Regions from separate parts of the Glutamicibacter halophytocola genome, predicted to be linked through region 1. Evidence: riboswitches for the same ligand, from Rfam matches in the RefSeq annotation. Region 1 holds a riboswitch; each other region holds the start of a gene.

Region 1 (4,196 bases):
CTTCTGTGATGGCACGCGATGTTGGATTCAAGCCCGGATCCGCCAGGCGCTCCAAGAGCAGCCTCAACAGAGGTGTTATGACGACCGGAACAGGTTCCAGGGCAATTGGATCAACACTGTCGATCCCGAAATGGCTCATATTGCACACGCTCCCGGCGCAAGCCCGGCCTTCATGCAAGGCCCCGGCTGGCAGCCAGACACCTAGCACTGGCGTAATGGTCCACATTCGCGGGCCGACGCTCACTGTGGAAGCGCCACGCTGATTCCATAGCAGCTCGTGTGTTGGGTGGGAATGCGACGGCCAGCAAGTGTCGACGTCAACGCGCTCTTGAAAAAACCCGATAACGAACGGAACGTCGATAGCGCCTGCGGCGTAGGCCGGAAGCTTCCGTTCTTCAATCATGACCGCACCTCAGTTGCCTAACGCTCCACGTCCACCCGATAGATTCACGACTTCTTCTGGCCCAATTCTTAGATGGATGACCTACGCTAAAACTATAGAGCGTTCGTGTCTGTTGACATCGCCCCAACCTGCAGAGGTGATTTAGGATTTCCACTCCAAACCCAGAAGACAACGGCGGCGTTATCCCGCTGCCTTCTACGGCAAACCTGAGTTCAGGCGAACTACAAGAAATGACCCAGGCATTCCGGCTACAGTTCCAGCGATTCATGATGGAATACCAGTTTGCCGTCGACGAAGTTCTGACCAAAGTCTCGATTCTTCGTGAAGAGTTCCTCTACCTGCACAAGTACAATCCCATCGAGCACATTACTTCCCGGGTAAAAACTCCGGAAAGCATCATGCGCAAGGTGAGCCAGAGGAATATCCATCCTTCCCTCTCAGCCATCAGGGAGAACATCAGCGACATCGCCGGTGTCCGCATCACCTGCAGCTTTGTGAAGGACATCTACAAGGTGCTCAATACCTTGACCGCGCAAAATGACATTCGAGTCATCCAGATCAAGGATTACATCAAGAATCCAAAGCCAAGCGGTTACAAGAGCGTGCATGCCATCGTTGAAATCCCGGTCTTCCTCTCGGACGGACCGGTGAATGTCATTGTTGAGCTGCAGATCCGCACTATTGCCCAAGACTTCTGGGCCAGCCTGGAACACAAGATCTTTTACAAGTACGAAGGCGAAGTCCCTGCCTATCTGGCTTCAGAACTTGCCGAAGCCGCAGCCGTAGCCACCAAGCTTGATATGCAGATGCAGCGACTGCATACCGAGGTTCATGGCCACGATGCCAACGACGAAAACGCTAACGGGCAAGAAGTAGACGCGGAGGTAATACAAGGACTGCTCATGCTTGCCAAGGAAGCTTCAACGGGCAAGGAGCACCGCGACAAGGGCGCTACCCAGTAGCGCTAGTCCAAAAATAGAGCAAGGCCTCCGAGCGAAAGATTGTTGCGCTCGGAGGCCTTGTTCGCTACCGATATTTTCAGAAACGAAAAAGCCCCGAAATCCGGGGATTTCGGGGCAAAATCTGTAGCGGCGCCGGGACTCGATCCCGGGACCTCACGATTATGAGTCGTGCGCTCTAACCAGCTGAGCTACGCCGCCACAAGTGAGAAGCAATCCAGTAGAAGCCAAGAAAGCTTCTCACTCAGAGCCCCCTGCCGGAATCGATCCGGCGACCTCGTTCTTACCAAGAACGCGCTCTACCACTGAGCTAAGGGGGCAACGAGTAAATACTCTACACGGATTCCCGCACAAACAAAAATCGGCGCTCAACCCTCTAATTCGATACCGCTCAGGCGAATAACTACTAGTCAGAATTGATTATTGGCAATTTTGGCACTTGCGCGGCACAACCAGTGGCACAAAAGTGCTTTGGTGACGATGCTCACTGAGGGGAATTTGGTGATCAGCCTGCAATTATGCGCACCTTTGCGACACTTCTAATTTTCATGGCAAGCAAGCCCAGTACCCGTCGAACGCAGCAGGAATGTTGCAAGGGCTCCGGATACGAATAGGCGAGCCCCAAGAACTCCCCAAATGCGGCCAGAAGAACCAGATTTCATCGATGCTCCATGTGGCGCCAATAGACTTTTTCCCTGATCGGATACTGGCGCCTGGAAAACTTCTGCAGGCAGTGACCCGCCGCCCGCATTCCGGACTTGAGTAGTACGCTTGTGACCTCAGCTACAAATTCATTCAGGATTTTGCAAACGTCAGAAACCTGTGTAGAGTATTTACTCGTTGCCCCCTTAGCTCAGTGGTAGAGCGCGTTCTTGGTAAGAACGAGGTCGCCGGATCGATTCCGGCAGGGGGCTCGAAATAAGAGAGACAATCTGATTGCAGATTGTCTCTCTTTTCGTTTACCCAGAACTTTTATTCTGGACCGAATATGGCCAGGATTTCATCCTCGCTTCGCACAAAACATTTCGCTGGCCGATCGTCACCGTGTGGCCTATTTGCCTCCGATAGAAATTTTCGTGCTAGTGTCATCTGCGACCACACGGGAGCCCCATGGCAAGGGCTGAGATCGGACTGCAGCTGTCCGCGACCGTTGAACCTGTCCGGGTAATGCCGGCGAAGGAAGTGAGTTTCTCAATGGAACAATTTGAACAGCATTCCGCCCACTCTCTCGCGTTCCGCGAAGCCGATGGGATTTCAGTTCCGGTTACGCAGATCCAGCTTGCGGACTCCCCCAATGGCCAGCCCAACGAGCCGGTGGTTGTGTATCGCACCAGCGGTCCGGGAAGTGAACCAACGCAGGGACTGAAGCCGTTTCGGGAATCCTGGATTCTTGAGCGTGGAGACGTGCAGCGCTATGCGGGACGCGAGCGGAACCTGCATGACGATGGGCGTTCAGCGGTCCGCCGCGGTACTGCCAGCGATGAGTGGGCTGGACGTTCCGCTCCGCCGCTCAAGGCCGTAGACGGGGCAGCAGTGACTCAAATGCACTACGCTCGTGCTGGAGTCATCACCCCGGAAATGCGCTATGTAGCATTGCGCGAAGAATGCGATGTAGAGCTGGTGCGCAGCGAGCTTGCCGCCGGACGAGCGATCATCCCCTCGAATATCAACCATCCTGAATCCGAACCGATGATCATCGGCAAAGCGTTTCTCGTAAAGATCAATGCGAATATCGGCAATTCGGCAGTGACCAGCTCTATCGCTGAAGAAGTCTCCAAATTGCAGTGGGCCACCAAATGGGGCGCAGACACGGTCATGGACCTGTCGACCGGCGATGACATCCACACCACCCGTGAATGGATCATTCGAAATTCGCCGGTCCCCATCGGCACTGTGCCGATCTACCAGGCCCTGGAAAAGGTCAATGGCGAAGCGAACGCACTGACCTGGGAGATTTTCCGGGACACCGTTATTGAGCAATGCGAGCAGGGCGTGGACTATATGACCATCCATGCCGGCGTGCTCTTGCGCTATGTCCCGCTGACAGCCAACCGCGTCACCGGGATCGTTTCGCGCGGCGGATCCATCATGGCCGGATGGTGCTTGGCTCATCACCAGGAGAATTTCCTCTACACGCACTTTGACGAGTTGTGCGAAATCTTTGCTCAGTACGACGTGGCCTTCTCATTGGGCGACGGGCTGCGCCCGGGATCCATTGCCGACGCCAATGATGCGGCCCAATTCGCTGAACTTGATACCCTTGCCGAATTGACCAAGCGTGCGTGGAAGTACGATGTTCAGGTAATGGTGGAAGGACCGGGGCACATCCCGTTCCACATGGTCCGCGAGAACGTGGAACGCCAACAGGAACTGTGCGACGGCGCGCCCTTCTATACGCTAGGCCCGTTGGTCACAGATGTCGCACCCGGCTACGATCACATCACCAGCGCTATTGGCGCCACTGAAATCGCCCGTTATGGCACCGCCATGCTCTGCTATGTCACACCCAAGGAACATCTGGGATTGCCTAATCGCGATGACGTGAAAACCGGTGTGATTACCTACAAGATTGCAGCGCATGCCGCAGATCTGGCCAAGGGGCATCCTGGGGCCACCGCCCGCGATGATGCACTGAGCAAGGCGCGCTTCGAGTTCCGCTGGAACGACCAGTTCTCCCTGAGCTTGGACCCGGTCACGGCGCAGGAATTCCATGATGAGACGTTGCCTGCGGAACCTGCCAAGACAGCCCACTTCTGCTCGATGTGCGGCCCGAAGTTCTGCTCCATGCGCATCTCCCAGGACATTCGCGACGAGTACGGCTCAGCGGAAGCGCA
Region 2 (4,196 bases), 1.6 Mb from region 1:
GCCATCTCGTGATCGGCTGCTACCGAGTAGATCGCTTCAGCGTGTGCTGCTGCCAGTTCACGGCCAGCTGGCGAGGAGCCTGCTTGGAACATGACAGGCTCGCCATGAACTGAGTTGGGCATATTCAAGGGACCTCGCACCGAGAAGTGCTCGCCTTCGTGATTGATTTCTTGAAGCAATCGCGTATCGGTGAAATTTCCGCCACGGTCAATTTGGACTGCTTGATGCGGATATGATCCCCACAACTTGCGCAAGACGTCAATGAATTCTGCGGCTCTGCCATATCGCTGCGCGTGCGCAGGCAGCTCGGTGAGCGAATGGTTCTGCGCTTCGGTATCCCACATGCTCGTCACCACGTTGATCCCGGCCCGCCCGTTGGACAAATGCTGCAAGCTGCCCAGCATGCGTGCCGCGTGGAAAGGAGAGTAGAAGCTGGCCGAGATGGTGCAGACCAGTCCGATATTCGTGGTGCATTGGCTGATCGCCGACAACAGCGTCACCGGCTCAAAGAACCAGGTGGGACCGGCCTGCGCAGCTGAGGCTGACACCGCTTGGCCATCGGCGAAGAACACCGCGTCCAACAGCCCCTTCTCAGCCAGCTGGGCCAGCTTGATGTAGTACTGGGTATCGGGAAGCTCTTCGGCCGCCGAGTCCTCGGCACGCCAGGCCGCTTGGTGATGCCCGGTTCCATAGAGGAACAGATTCAGATGTACCTGTTTCTTCTGGCTCATCCCTTCACCAGCCCGCCATCCACGATAAGGTTCTGACCTGTAACCCCACGAGATAGCGGGGAAGCGAAAAACAGGACGGTATCGGCCAGTTCCGCGGGCGTGGTGACTCGACGCAATGGCGTTCCCGAGGCGATCAGGTCGAATACTGCCTCGGGGGTCGCAGCCGAGGCGTCGGTGGTGCGCAGGAGCCCTCCAGAAACCATGTTGACGTTGATTCCTTCTGGCCCAAGATCATCAGCGAAGGTACGGGTCAGGGACAGCAGCGCAGCTTTAGTGGCGGTGTAGTCGTGGTACGGAACCACCGGGTGCTGGAATAGGTTGGTGCCGATATTGATGATGCGGCCAAATCCTGTTTGCCGCATTCCCGGCAGTACAGCCTGGATGGCAGCTACGGGAGCCAGCACCGATCCGGCGAACTGGGCACTGAGCTCTGCGGCGGAAATCGCTTCGGCGGTGGAGCGGGCGTCGCCATTAAAGGAGAAATCCACCAAGGCATTGTTCACCAGAGTTGTCACCGGCTGTCCAAAATGATCTTCGGCTTCAGCCACCATCGACTTGAGCGCAGATTCGTTGCGAACATCAGCCTGAATGGCTACTGCATCATTCGGGTAGAGCGCGACGAGATCATTGGCTGCTTGTTCCGAAGAGTTGTAATTGATGACGACTTTCGCGCCAGCTGCAAGGAAGGCCTTGCTGATGGCGGCACCGAGCCCTCGAGCTCCGCCGGTGACAAGAATGACCTGCTCTTCAAGTGGAAGGGCAATGGGGGTTGCTGGTGATTGGGTGTCCGTGCTCATCTTGTTTGAACTCCTTGACGGCGTCTGTTGGCGAATGGATTTTTGACCAAAGACGCGGACGGTTCAAGCACTTCGGGTGCACACATACGCAGAATCCAGGACATTCCCTTCGCCAGTACTAACTGGATCAGGTTCAACGGGTGTTCTCTCAGCCGCCCTGCGGCACCCCGTGTCACTGCTCCCATTAGTAGCACACGCACGGCTTAGCTGTAGAACATTACTTCATGAATCCCGCGCGTATCAGCACTCGGTTCTTGGGCAACCCGGGGTTGAGCGCCATCTGGAACCGTGATTTCCCGGCTCCATTCGGCAGCGGGATTTGCGCAACGCAAGGAAACCCATGCCACCACTTCGCTGCTTTCCCGACAAGATACAGATAAATCGGCCTTGAGGTCGGAAACCGAGTTGACCAATGCATATCGAGGAACAGAAACTCGATAGCCAGCAGGTCTCGACATGATCGCTAGAACTGGTTCACACCGATCTCACACTAAAACACGGCATGGACGCAGCTAAATGGTCCACCCCGCTTCATATAGTTTCCTAAGGGCCTGTCCCCCCTTGCCAACTGTCGCTTTCCTAGGAGTCGTACTTCCGCATGCAGCTGCTGCGCCGCGCAATCTCATTTGCACTCATCGCTTCATCCCTTGCCCTCACTGGATGCTCAACTCTTGATTCCATCGAGCAGTATCGAGTTCCCGACGCGCAGGCTGACACTACCCACAACAGCGCGGAGCAACGCGCCAGCTATGCTGACTCGCTTGAGTTGCTCGCGGATATCGACGTCAAGGGCCGTGCCCCCAAGACTGGCTATGAACGGGAAAAGTTCAGCAAGGGTTGGAAGGATCCGGACCGCAACGGTTGCGATGCCCGCAACGACATCCTGGCTCGCGACTTGGAACACGTGAAATACAAATCTGCGTCGAAGCCTTGCGTAGTGCTCAGCGGAACTTTCCACGACCCGTATACCAACACCACCATCAATTTTGTTCGGGGCCAGAAAACCAGCACCGCAGTTCAGATCGACCACGTTGTCGCGCTGTCGGATGCCTGGCAAAAGGGCGCCCAGCGCTGGGACCAGGAAGCTCGTTTCGAATTCGCCAATGACCCGCTAAACCTCATGGCCTCGGACGGGCCGACGAACGCGGCTAAAGGCGACAAGGATGCCGCAACATGGCTTCCTCCCAACAAGAGTTTCCGCTGCGAATACGTCTCACGCCAGACTCAGGTCAAAGCGAAATATGGGGCTTGGATGACCAAGGGCGAACACGATGCCATCGAACGCATCCTGAAGGCTTGCGTGTAGTTAGCCTAAAGTCGCAGTGAAAGATCCTCCTTAAGGGCTATCGTCAAATCGATGGATTTGTGACAGTATGGATATTACTCAAGCCAATAGCCATTATGTGTGGTGATTGTTGGCAAAATTTTCTGCTGCAAAGGTCAATGATGAAGACACGGTTGTCGGGAGCGCTCTTGCTGCTTGCCAGCGTGTGCCTTTTTGGTTTTGCCCTGAACGCCGCGCATCGAGACACAGCCATGGCTTGCTGGATCCTGTCCACAGTCTTCTTCATCGCGGCTGCCATGCTCATGCTCGGTGCCATCGTAGGAGCTTCCTCGGTCACAGCAACCAAATCACGCCACAACCGACGGCTCTAGCCGCATCAAGTTTTTTCGAAGCAACGTATCAACCACAGGCTGGTGCGTTGCTTCGACTATTTAACCGCTAGTTCTCATGGCCCTGCACAGCAATTTAACTCGCAGGCATCGACAGGTTCACCTAGATGCGATAGACATAAGTCTTGTCACACCCGTCACTTTTAGGAGTACCCATGTCTGCATTCGCGCAGATGAGAAAACTCAGTTTCGCCTCCTTGGCCACCCTCTCGCTCATGGCCACAGGAACAGCCATGGCGCAGGCAATGCCCACCGAGGAATCAATCAGCACTGCTTCCCCAGCAGCTGATCCTGTAACCCTGGATCTAGTTGGCATTAATGACTTCCACGGCCGCATCGCTGCCGATCGGGACTCTGCCGGCGCTGCAGTGCTCGCCGGAGCTGTGGACCAGCTGCGCGCCGAGAATGAAAACACGTTGTTCGTATCGGCCGGCGACAATATCGGGGCTTCGACCTTTGCTTCCGCGTCCCAGGAGGATGCTCCAACCATTGATGCGCTGGGTGCAGCCGGGCTGGATGTTTCCGTCGTGGGCAATCACGAGTTCGACAAGGGCTTTGAAGACCTGGCCACGCGAGTCACCGAGCGCTTTGCTGCAGCCACCGGCCAGTCCGGCGAGGATTTTGCACTGGGCGCCAACGTTTACCAAGCCGGCACCAAAACCCCAGCACTCAAAGAATATGCAATTCGTGAAGCCGGTGGACTCTCCGTAGGATTCATTGGCACCGTCACCGAGGATGTTCCATCGCTGGTCTCCCCTAGCGGAATCTCCGGTTTGGACTTTGGCAGTGAAGTCGAGGCGGCTAATCGCGTAGCCAAGCAGCTCAGCGACGGTGACGAGGCGAACGGAGAAGCGGACGTTATCGTGTTGCTGACCCACAACGGCTCGGCCAATACCGACTGTGCTGCCGTCGCTGGTGAAGCCACGTCCTACGGGGACTTGATCCGCGAGGCCAGTGGCGAGATCGACGCTATTTTCTCGGGTCACACCCACTC
Region 3 (4,196 bases), 1.3 Mb from region 1:
CGGTGTAGAAGATGTGGTCCCAACGTGCTGCCAGCAATTCGGAGGCGGTATCCGCACCGCCTTCGATGACCGCGAAGACCCGCTCGTCCAGATAGAGCGGGAGGAACTTGGCCAGGGCCCCCGAGGTGGCCGGGGCGAGTTCCGAGGGCTTGAGAACCGCGGCGTTGCCAGCGGCAATGGCGGCAACCAGCGGCGCGAGCACCAGCTGCAGCGGGTAGTTCCATGCGCCAATAATCAAGACCACGCCCAAGGGTCGCGGCTCGATCTTCGCGATGGCCGGCTGGAGCGCCAGCGGCACCTTCACGCCGGTGCTGTCCATCCATTCGGCCAGATGCCTCAGCGCAAAATCGATTTCGGCGCGCACCACGTCGACCTCGGCAAATTTGGCTTCGGTGGGGCTCTTTCCGAGGTCGTCATTCAGTGCCTGCACAAAGTCGTCAAGATGCTCTTCGAGCATCTTCTCCAGCGCGCGCAATTGCTGGATCCGGAAGCGGCGCGGGTGGGTGATGCGGGTGTCGGCAGAACGGCGCAAATGGCTCAGAACCGTGGCAATTCGTGAAGGATGCTCGTCCACCGGAGGGGCGGAATCGCCGACCGGCTCGGGCAACGGAGTGGAAGTAAACAGACCCATGATTTGAGCGTACGTCACCAAACGGAAATTCCATCGATTAATGCGCCGAAGGATTCATTATGTATCAACTGTTTGATACATTAATTATCACCGAGGAGGCACGATGGCATCTCTATCAACACAATTCGGCACATTTGCCGTAGCGGCGCTGGTTGTTTATTTCTTATTGCGGGCATTCGGTCGTGCTAAGAACGGTGAACTGCTCAGAAGCGCACGACAGCACGCATTGTGGTGTGCAATCATCGGCTACTTTGCCACTGCCTCAAGCAATTGGTTCGGCGAAGCCGTGGACGTGCCCATAAGCGATCAAAGTAATCTCGATGTTGCGATGGGCATTGCTTCAGCAGCCACCCCTGGCCTGTGGGTCGCTTTCATCTATGTCGCCAGCCAGTACACCTGGCCACGCCGGTTGAAGCCGCTGCGCACCGCGACTCTTGCCCCACGTTCCTTGACGAGCCCGATACCCAAGAAGCTCGTTGCAGCAACGCTGGTTGTTCTGATCCTGGCCTGCGTGACGGTTTACTCTGTTCGAGACGTCGCAGCCATTGCACCATTGCCAGAGACTGAAATCAGTGCCGATGATTACTCCTACAGCAATCCTTCGCAGGACGGATTGCGTGCTGCCGGAGAGATCCTTCCTTACCTCTACGTGAGCTTCGGAATCCTCGCATTGGCTGCAATCGTAGCTTCCATTGTCATTCTTAGGCGTCGGCCACTTCCGGGAATCTCCGAGCACAATAACCGGCTGTTGCGCACCATCTGGCTGAACCGCCTCTACCGCACCGTTGCCGTATCGCTGGCGGTACAGGCGGGAGAGGCCCTGCACTACAAGGCGCGCTGGTTCCACAACGAGTCCACACGCTACATTGATGGATCAGGTGCGGGGATCGAGTACATGGATAGCATGTACAAAATCGGCAACAACCTGGACTGGACGGCGAACTACGCTGTCCTGGGCATTTCGGTCTTGATGCTTTTCTGGCGACCGCCGACGAACTTTGAAAATCTCCCGCGGGCAAAACGCACCGGGTTCAGCAGGCTGCGCGATCAGCTGTTCTCCCTGCAATACGCGACAGCCCTGCTCATGTTCGTTGCCATTTTCATCGCATGGCCGAATTTGCCTGTCAGCGATGACTACAAGTTGCCTACCGGCGAGCGCGAGACTTGGATGCTGGTGTTGTTCACCAGTGCCGCAGTGTTCTACCTTGCGTTGAATGCGCTTTACCTCGGGTACGCGAACGTGGTTTCACGGCAGATTTCTGCCGCTCCCAAGCATTCGGCAAGGTTGCCCATGTCGCCTTATATTTGCGCCGGATTGCTCATAGTTGCGTGCTTGTACTTCTTGCTCTTTCCCCCGTTGGACTACTTATGGGGTTTCGTTGCGCCAAGCAAAGTGGTTGTCATTGCCCTGGTAGTCCTGCTCGTCCTCGCACATCTGGGATTTGCCTGGTTCGCGCGTAGATCCATTATCCCGTGGAACGTTACGGCCGCTGAAGAAATCTGGTACCGGAGGGTTTTAGAACTGCGTTCCCTGCGAGCGGTCACAAGTACCGTCGCGGCCATGCTGGTTGTCGGCTACGAGTTTCCGGTCCGCCTGGATCTTCTTGCCATCATGATCTTCTGCATTCCGGCGGTCATATTCCTCGAACGCCCCATGGACAGCGAAGCAAGGTCCTTGCAGAGGTCAACGTCCGCATGAGCACACAGATCAGTGTGGACCTTGAGGCAGCCACCGCACCCTATGAGCAGATCCGCTCGCAGATTGCCGCGCTCATCAACCTTGGCGAGTTGGCGCCGGGCAACCGATTGCCGACCGTCCGAGCGCTGGCCACGGACTTGGGGGTTGCAGCCGGAACGGTGGCTCGCGCCTATAAGGAGCTGGAAGCCGAAGGGCTGATTTCCTCGAGGCGCCGCGCAGGCACCATAGTGAGCGAACGACCCGGATCTGTTGATACCCACGAAGACCTGGTGGCCGCGGTGGACCAGCTGTGGAAATTGGCGGCGGCGCAGCATGTTGACGCCGCGACGCTCAAGGCATTGGTGGCACGACGCGAACCCTGAGGATTTGTTCTGGGCACCCCTTCTGCGTACTCTCTAAATCAGTGACACGGGGTGCCGGAGAAGCCGACTGAGATGAAACCCGTCGAACCTGATCTAGTTCACGCTAGCGGAGGGATGTCGCATGACTCTGCCTATCGTTGCCCAAAAATACCGGCAACGCTCCCCCTTGGTTTTTTGCCTGACGAATACTGTCGTCACCAACTTCACCGCCAATGTCCTTCTTGCCTCCGGCGCATCGCCGGCGATGACCAACCTGCCCGGAGAGGCCGGAGGGTTTGCCGCCATGGCTTCCGCGGTACTGGTGAATCTGGGCACTCCAAGCACCGAGCAAATGGTTGCCATGGAGGAAGCGGTCCTCTCGGCGAGCGCGGCTGGCACCCCCTGGGTATTGGATCCGGTAGCCGTGGGCGCCCTTTCGGTGCGCACCGATTTCGCACGACACATTGTGCAGCAGCGTCCGGCCTTGATCCGCGGCAATGCCTCGGAAATCCTGGCCTTGGCGGGCAAGGATTCCAGCGGCCGAGGTGTTGATGCAGCAGATACCGTGCAGGCAGCCCTGGACGCCGGACGCGAATTGGCCAAGGAGCACGGGTGCGTTGTTGCCATCTCCGGTGAAGCGGACGCCATCATCGACGCGAACCGCACCGTGCTGGTGCATACCAACGGGATCGGGTTGACCAGGATCACCGGTGGAGGATGCGCGCTGGGCGCCTTCAACGCGGGCATGCTCGCAGTGCACGAGGACCCCTTTGACGCAGCCATCGCTGCCCACGGATTCTATGGCCTCGCCGCAGAAAAGGCGCTGGCGGCAAGCAGCGGTCCGGGGAGTTTTGCCGTGGCCTTCCTTGATGCCCTGGCCGCCACCGAACCTGAAGAACTACAGAATTTGAAGTACGAGGAATTGAACCATGGATAATATCGGCGCATACCTGGTAGCCAACACCGCTAGCTGCACGCCACGCACCACCCTGGAAGTCATCGAAGGGGCGGTGGCCGGCGGCATCGAGTGGATCCAGCTGCGGGCCAAAGACGAGACCGCGCGCGAATTCTTCGAACTGGCCTGCGCCGCGACCCGCCTCACCGAAGGCAAGGCGAAGTTGCTGATCAATGACCGGATCGACGTGTTCTTGGCGGCCCGCGCGGCCGGGGCAGCGGTCAGTGGAATCCACATCGGCCAGAAGGACATCCCGGTGCGCCTGGCACGCCAGATCATGGGCGAAGGCATCATCGGCTTGAGCGCTTCCACCGATGCCCAGCTGGCGCAGGCCAACCTCGATGCCGAGGCGATCGACTACTTGGGGGTCGGCGCAGTGCGTGCCACTCCAACCAAAAAGGACCACCCAACCCCGATTGGGCTGGACGGTTTTGCCCGCGCCGCATCGCGGACTTCCCTGCCCTGCGTAGCCATCGGGGCGATCACCGCGCAGGATGCCAGCGCCATCCGCGCAGGCGGCGGAGCCGGCTTGGCCGTGGTCCGCGCCATCTGCAATGCCGACGACCCGCA
Region 4 (4,196 bases), 230 kb from region 1:
AAGATATCCCGCAGCATCGGGCCGGTTCGCGGGTCAAAAACCGATACCTGGCCCGAAAACTGGAAGAGTGTGCCCCACACCAGCGGGGTCCCGGTGATTTCGGCAGCGTCGGAGGCGAGGTATCTCGTGGCGAAGTTGTCGCTGCCATCAATGACAAGGTCGTAGGCGGCGAAAAGCTCCAGGGCGTTGTCTTCGCTGAGCCGCTGGTTGAGCGGATCAATGACGACAGTGCTGTTGTGTTCGGCGGCCAGCCTCTGCACGGAATCGACTTTTGGCCGGCCGACATCGGATTCGCGATGCATGATCTGGCGCTGCAAGTTCGACAGCTCTACCGAGTCATCATCGAGTACGCCGATCTGGCCTACTCCGGCGGCAATCAGATAACTGGCGATGGGACTGCCCAGTCCCCCGGCGCCAATGATCAGGACCTTGGCGTTGATGATGCGCCGTTGGCCCTCTTCGCCTACCCCGGGCAGGGTCAGATGCCGTGAATAGCGGGCCAGCTGGCCCGGATCGATCCCTGCGGCAGGTTCGCAGAGCGGTTGGCGCAGCATTAGAATTCCCCGACCAAGGTTTGCATCATTCCCTCCGCAGGCGAGGATGCAAGTGCGGTATCGCGTCGTGGAATCCTGCCGGCCAAACGGGCTGCGCGGCCAGCTCGCACAGCGTCCCTCATGGCCGCGGCCATCAGCGGAGCGTTATGCGCGCGAGTCACTGCGCTGGCCAGCAGCACGGCATCGCAGCCTAGTTCCATGGCCAGCGCCGCGTCGGAGGCTGTTCCCACCCCGGCATCCAGGATCACCGGAACATTGGCACGGGAAACAATGGTGGAAATATTGTGCGGGTTCAAAATTCCCAGACCTGAACCGATCGGAGCGCCAGCAGGCATGATAGCTGCCACGCCGGCATCCTGGAGCCGCTGCGCCAGTGCAGGGTCATCATTGGTGTAGGCGAAGACCTGGAATCCATCGGCCACAAGCTGCTCGGTTGCCGAGTACAGTTCCAGCGGATCTGGCAGCAAGGTGTGCTCGTCGGCAATCACTTCAAGTTTGATCCAGTCCGTTTCCAGCGCTTCACGGGCCAGCTGCGCGGTGAGTACCGCATCACGGGCGGTGAAACACCCTGCGGTATTAGGCAAAGGAATGACGTTGTTGCGCTGGAGCAGCTCATAGACATTGCCTGCCCCGGCAGCAGAGAAATGGCGGATGGCAACGGTTGTCAATTCCGTGCCAGAAATGGTGAGCGCGCTATCCAGCGTGGTTAATGAGGTGGCCCCTCCGGTGCCCAGGATAAGCCGCGAGGAAAGGGTGCGCCCGGCGACGACAAAAGGATCGTTGTTGAGATCCAGCTCGGTGAATTCTTGCGATTCCATGCTTAGCCTCCCTGGGCTGCCGTAACGAGTTCTATGCTGTGCCCGTCTTCAAGAGCTTTGCTGTTCCAGCTGCTGCGGGGAACGACTGCGCCGTTCACGGCCGCGGCCACCCCCAGCTTGCTGCCGTCGACTGCTTTTGAATCTGCGTCGAGTTCCTTGCCGATTTGCGCGCTGATGAATTCGCGCAGGCTGGTACCGGCCTGCAGCTGAACTTGCTGGGAATTAAAAATGATGTTGATCGATGTCATCCGAGTGCCTCCAGTGCGGCGGTTGCGGAAAGTGTTGGAAAACGTTGCGGATCAACGTCATTCAACAGTGGATTTCTTTTGTTGTTTTCAGCGAGATCCGCAGTCAGTTCGGATCCCAAGGGGCTGAGCAGCACCCCATGGCGCGAATAGCCAGTGGAGAGCACCAGCCCCGGGTCAATGCGCCCGATCAGCGGGCGGTCATCGGCGGTTGCCGGCCTTGGCCTTGCGATGACTTCGTTCAGCGAGCAGTCGATAATTCCCGGGACAAGCCTGCGGGCGTTGTCGAGCAAGTTGTACATGGCGCCCACATTGACTTCCGGGTTCTGGTCTTCCCGAACGCTGGCGCCGAGCACGAGGCTGCCGTCCTTGCGCGGAACCAGATACACGTTCTGCCGGTGGACGATGCCTCGAATAATCCTGGTCAGCAAGGCGGGGCCCGGCGGGCTTTGAATCCGCAGGATGTCGCCGTGCACCGGGCGCAATGGCAGCTTGCCCAGTCCTTTCACCGTGCCCAGCGCGGTGGCGATAATGGTTTGATCGGCTGCGAAAACTTTTCCTGAAGCCGTGCGAACGGCGCAGGTGCCTGATCCTTCGGTGATCAGTTCTTCGGCCTGCTCATGGACCAGGTCGTTGTGGAAGTGCTGGAGCAGGATGCGCACGACGGAACGGGGATCGATCTGGTGGTCTTCAGCGCAGAGCACCGCCCCGGAAATATTGCTGGCCAAGGCTGGTTCCAAGGACCTGGCTTGGCTCGGCAGCAGTTTTTCGGCGGACAATCCCAATGAGCTCTGCAGCTCCACGAGATCGTGGAGCGCTTCGCGGTCGGCAGGTTCTGCCGCGACGACCAGGGTTGAGCTTTGCAGGTAGTCGGGACGCACGCCCGTGGCCGCTTCCAGGCGATCAACGAACTGGGGGTAGCGGGCGCTGGATGCGGACAGCAACTGGTGCAGGGGGCCTTGGCCCCAGACGGTTTCGGCAGCTGGGGCCAGCATCCCGGCCGCTGCGTAGCTGGCGCCCTGGCCAGGTGCCGGGTCGATGATGGTGATGGTGTGGCCGCGTGAACTGAGCTCGAATGCGGTGGCTAGGCCGATGATTCCGGAGCCAACAATGTTGACATGCACAGTGGCACGCTTCCTTCCTACGGCGGCATGACCCGCATCAGGTGTAGCGGTCGGCTCAGTGCCCTCTCAGCCTGGTCGGTTTCAGGCTCCCGCGGAGTATTTGCGATTATAAGCATGAGGCAGCCCTGAAAAGCGAACTGCAGTTGACTTAGTTCCGTCATCTTTTGTGATGTACTTACCGGCATGGCGCAACAGGAATATCCCTCAGAATTGCCCGTCGATTCTCAACTATTCAGAGCGGTTGCCGGTCTGGAACAGCAGCTTCTCAGTGCCTCGCTGCGTGGCAACCGAAAATTGCTTGGCGAAATCCTGCATGAGAACTTCTTCGAAATCGGCGCAAGCGGAAGAACGTACGACCGGGATCAAGTCATGGAATTGCTGGCCACTGAAGATCCTTCCGCTGAGCGGTTGCGCGTTAGCGAGCCCTTGGCCATCCGACTATCAGAAAACCTCATCCAATTGCGCTGGAAGGCCAGCGGCCATCGCCCGGCACTTCGCAGCTCATTATGGTTCCGCGAGCAAGGCAAGTGGCAGATGCTGTTTCACCAAGGCACGCTCACAGGCCACGGCGGAAGCAAGCCTGCAGGGCCTGGCAGCGTCCGGGCAACAGGCGTTGCCGAGGAATTCAGCGTGAGGCAGCTCAGCGCGTTGGACGCGGGCTCCGTATACGAGGCGTTCATTTCCCATCCGGATATGCGGCGCCAAGGCGATGCCGATACGCCGGCAAAAGCACGGGCCTACGTAGATGCCCTGTTGAACGGCGAACAAAGCCAATTCCCGTTGGCGATCACTGCCAATGACCGGTTGATCGGGCTTGTTTGCGGGACGCTGGATCATTCAAATGCCAATGCTTGGATTTGGTACTGGATGCATCAGGAGTATCGCGGTCGTTCGCTCACTACGAGGGCAGTTGCCACACTGGCGAATTATCTTTTTGATGATCTTGATTTCTACCGCTTGGAGCTTGGCCTGCGGGCCAATAATCCCGGTTCACGCAGCGTGGCCGAGAACAATGGTTTTCTGCGTGAAGGAACCGAGCGGGGCAAATTCCTTGTCGACGGTGAACGCATCGACGTCTACACCTACGCCCGGCTAAGAACGGATCCGCCCGGCGCTGTAGCTCCGCTGCCACTTCGCCTGGCCTAGGGCTAGGCCCAGACGCAGAAACGCCGCGGAATCCTCAGTGGATTCCGCGACGCTCCTGATGTCCCCTTAGGTTCTGTTCGGGATGTTTATATGCCTGGCGACGTCGGCGGTGCCGGTGGTGCCGAATCCGGGCCGTTGGAGCTCAGCTTGTCGGTATCGATCTTGTTCAGGGTGCGAGCTGCTGCTTCGCGGCCGCCAAGCCCGAAGGCCAGGGCCGCTGCCAGGGCTGCGCCGATGACAATTGCACCGAAGGCCATGTTGATGATCGAGTCCGCGATGCCCATGTATTTCAGGCCCATTGCAACGAAC

The links. A riboswitch is a leader RNA that binds a small molecule or an ion and turns the genes downstream of it on or off. The one in region 1 is predicted to bind thiamine pyrophosphate.
Region 2: linked by a shared signal. The riboswitch ahead of AOZ07_RS01805 (3-oxoacyl-ACP reductase) and the one ahead of thiC (phosphomethylpyrimidine synthase ThiC) in region 1 are both predicted to bind thiamine pyrophosphate.
Region 3: linked by a shared signal. The riboswitch ahead of thiM (hydroxyethylthiazole kinase) and the one ahead of thiC (phosphomethylpyrimidine synthase ThiC) in region 1 are both predicted to bind thiamine pyrophosphate.
Region 4: linked by a shared signal. The riboswitch ahead of thiO (glycine oxidase ThiO) and the one ahead of thiC (phosphomethylpyrimidine synthase ThiC) in region 1 are both predicted to bind thiamine pyrophosphate.

The regions. Positions count from the first base shown of each region.
Region 1 covers NZ_CP012750.1:2,678,315-2,682,510, forward strand. Annotated here, with positions in the region: gene AOZ07_RS12360 (helix-turn-helix transcriptional regulator) at 1-139, opposite strand, end outside; gene AOZ07_RS12365 (GTP pyrophosphokinase) at 634-1,365, shown strand; tRNA gene AOZ07_RS12370 (tRNA-Met) at 1,490-1,563, opposite strand; tRNA gene AOZ07_RS12375 (tRNA-Thr) at 1,611-1,682, opposite strand; tRNA gene AOZ07_RS12380 (tRNA-Thr) at 2,205-2,276, shown strand; TPP riboswitch at 2,452-2,561, shown strand; gene thiC (phosphomethylpyrimidine synthase ThiC) at 2,557-4,196, shown strand, end outside.
Region 2 covers NZ_CP012750.1:390,375-394,570, reverse strand. Annotated here, with positions in the region: gene AOZ07_RS01810 (NtaA/DmoA family FMN-dependent monooxygenase) at 1-731, opposite strand, end outside; gene AOZ07_RS01805 (3-oxoacyl-ACP reductase) at 728-1,528, opposite strand; TPP riboswitch at 1,615-1,708, opposite strand; gene AOZ07_RS01800 (HNH endonuclease family protein) at 2,127-2,834, shown strand; gene AOZ07_RS01795 (hypothetical protein) at 2,972-3,184, shown strand; gene AOZ07_RS01790 (bifunctional metallophosphatase/5'-nucleotidase) at 3,358-4,196, shown strand, end outside.
Region 3 covers NZ_CP012750.1:66,604-70,799, reverse strand. Annotated here, with positions in the region: gene AOZ07_RS00325 (aldehyde dehydrogenase family protein) at 1-631, opposite strand, end outside; gene AOZ07_RS00320 (hypothetical protein) at 735-2,330, shown strand; gene AOZ07_RS00315 (GntR family transcriptional regulator) at 2,327-2,692, shown strand; TPP riboswitch at 2,730-2,824, shown strand; gene thiM (hydroxyethylthiazole kinase) at 2,814-3,608, shown strand; gene thiE (thiamine phosphate synthase) at 3,601-4,196, shown strand, end outside.
Region 4 covers NZ_CP012750.1:2,445,970-2,450,165, forward strand. Annotated here, with positions in the region: gene AOZ07_RS11200 (ThiF family adenylyltransferase) at 1-554, opposite strand, end outside; gene AOZ07_RS11205 (thiazole synthase) at 554-1,372, opposite strand; gene thiS (sulfur carrier protein ThiS) at 1,375-1,620, opposite strand; gene thiO (glycine oxidase ThiO) at 1,617-2,741, opposite strand; TPP riboswitch at 2,739-2,844, opposite strand; gene AOZ07_RS18440 (GNAT family N-acetyltransferase) at 2,925-3,887, shown strand; gene AOZ07_RS11220 (mechanosensitive ion channel) at 3,974-4,196, opposite strand, start outside.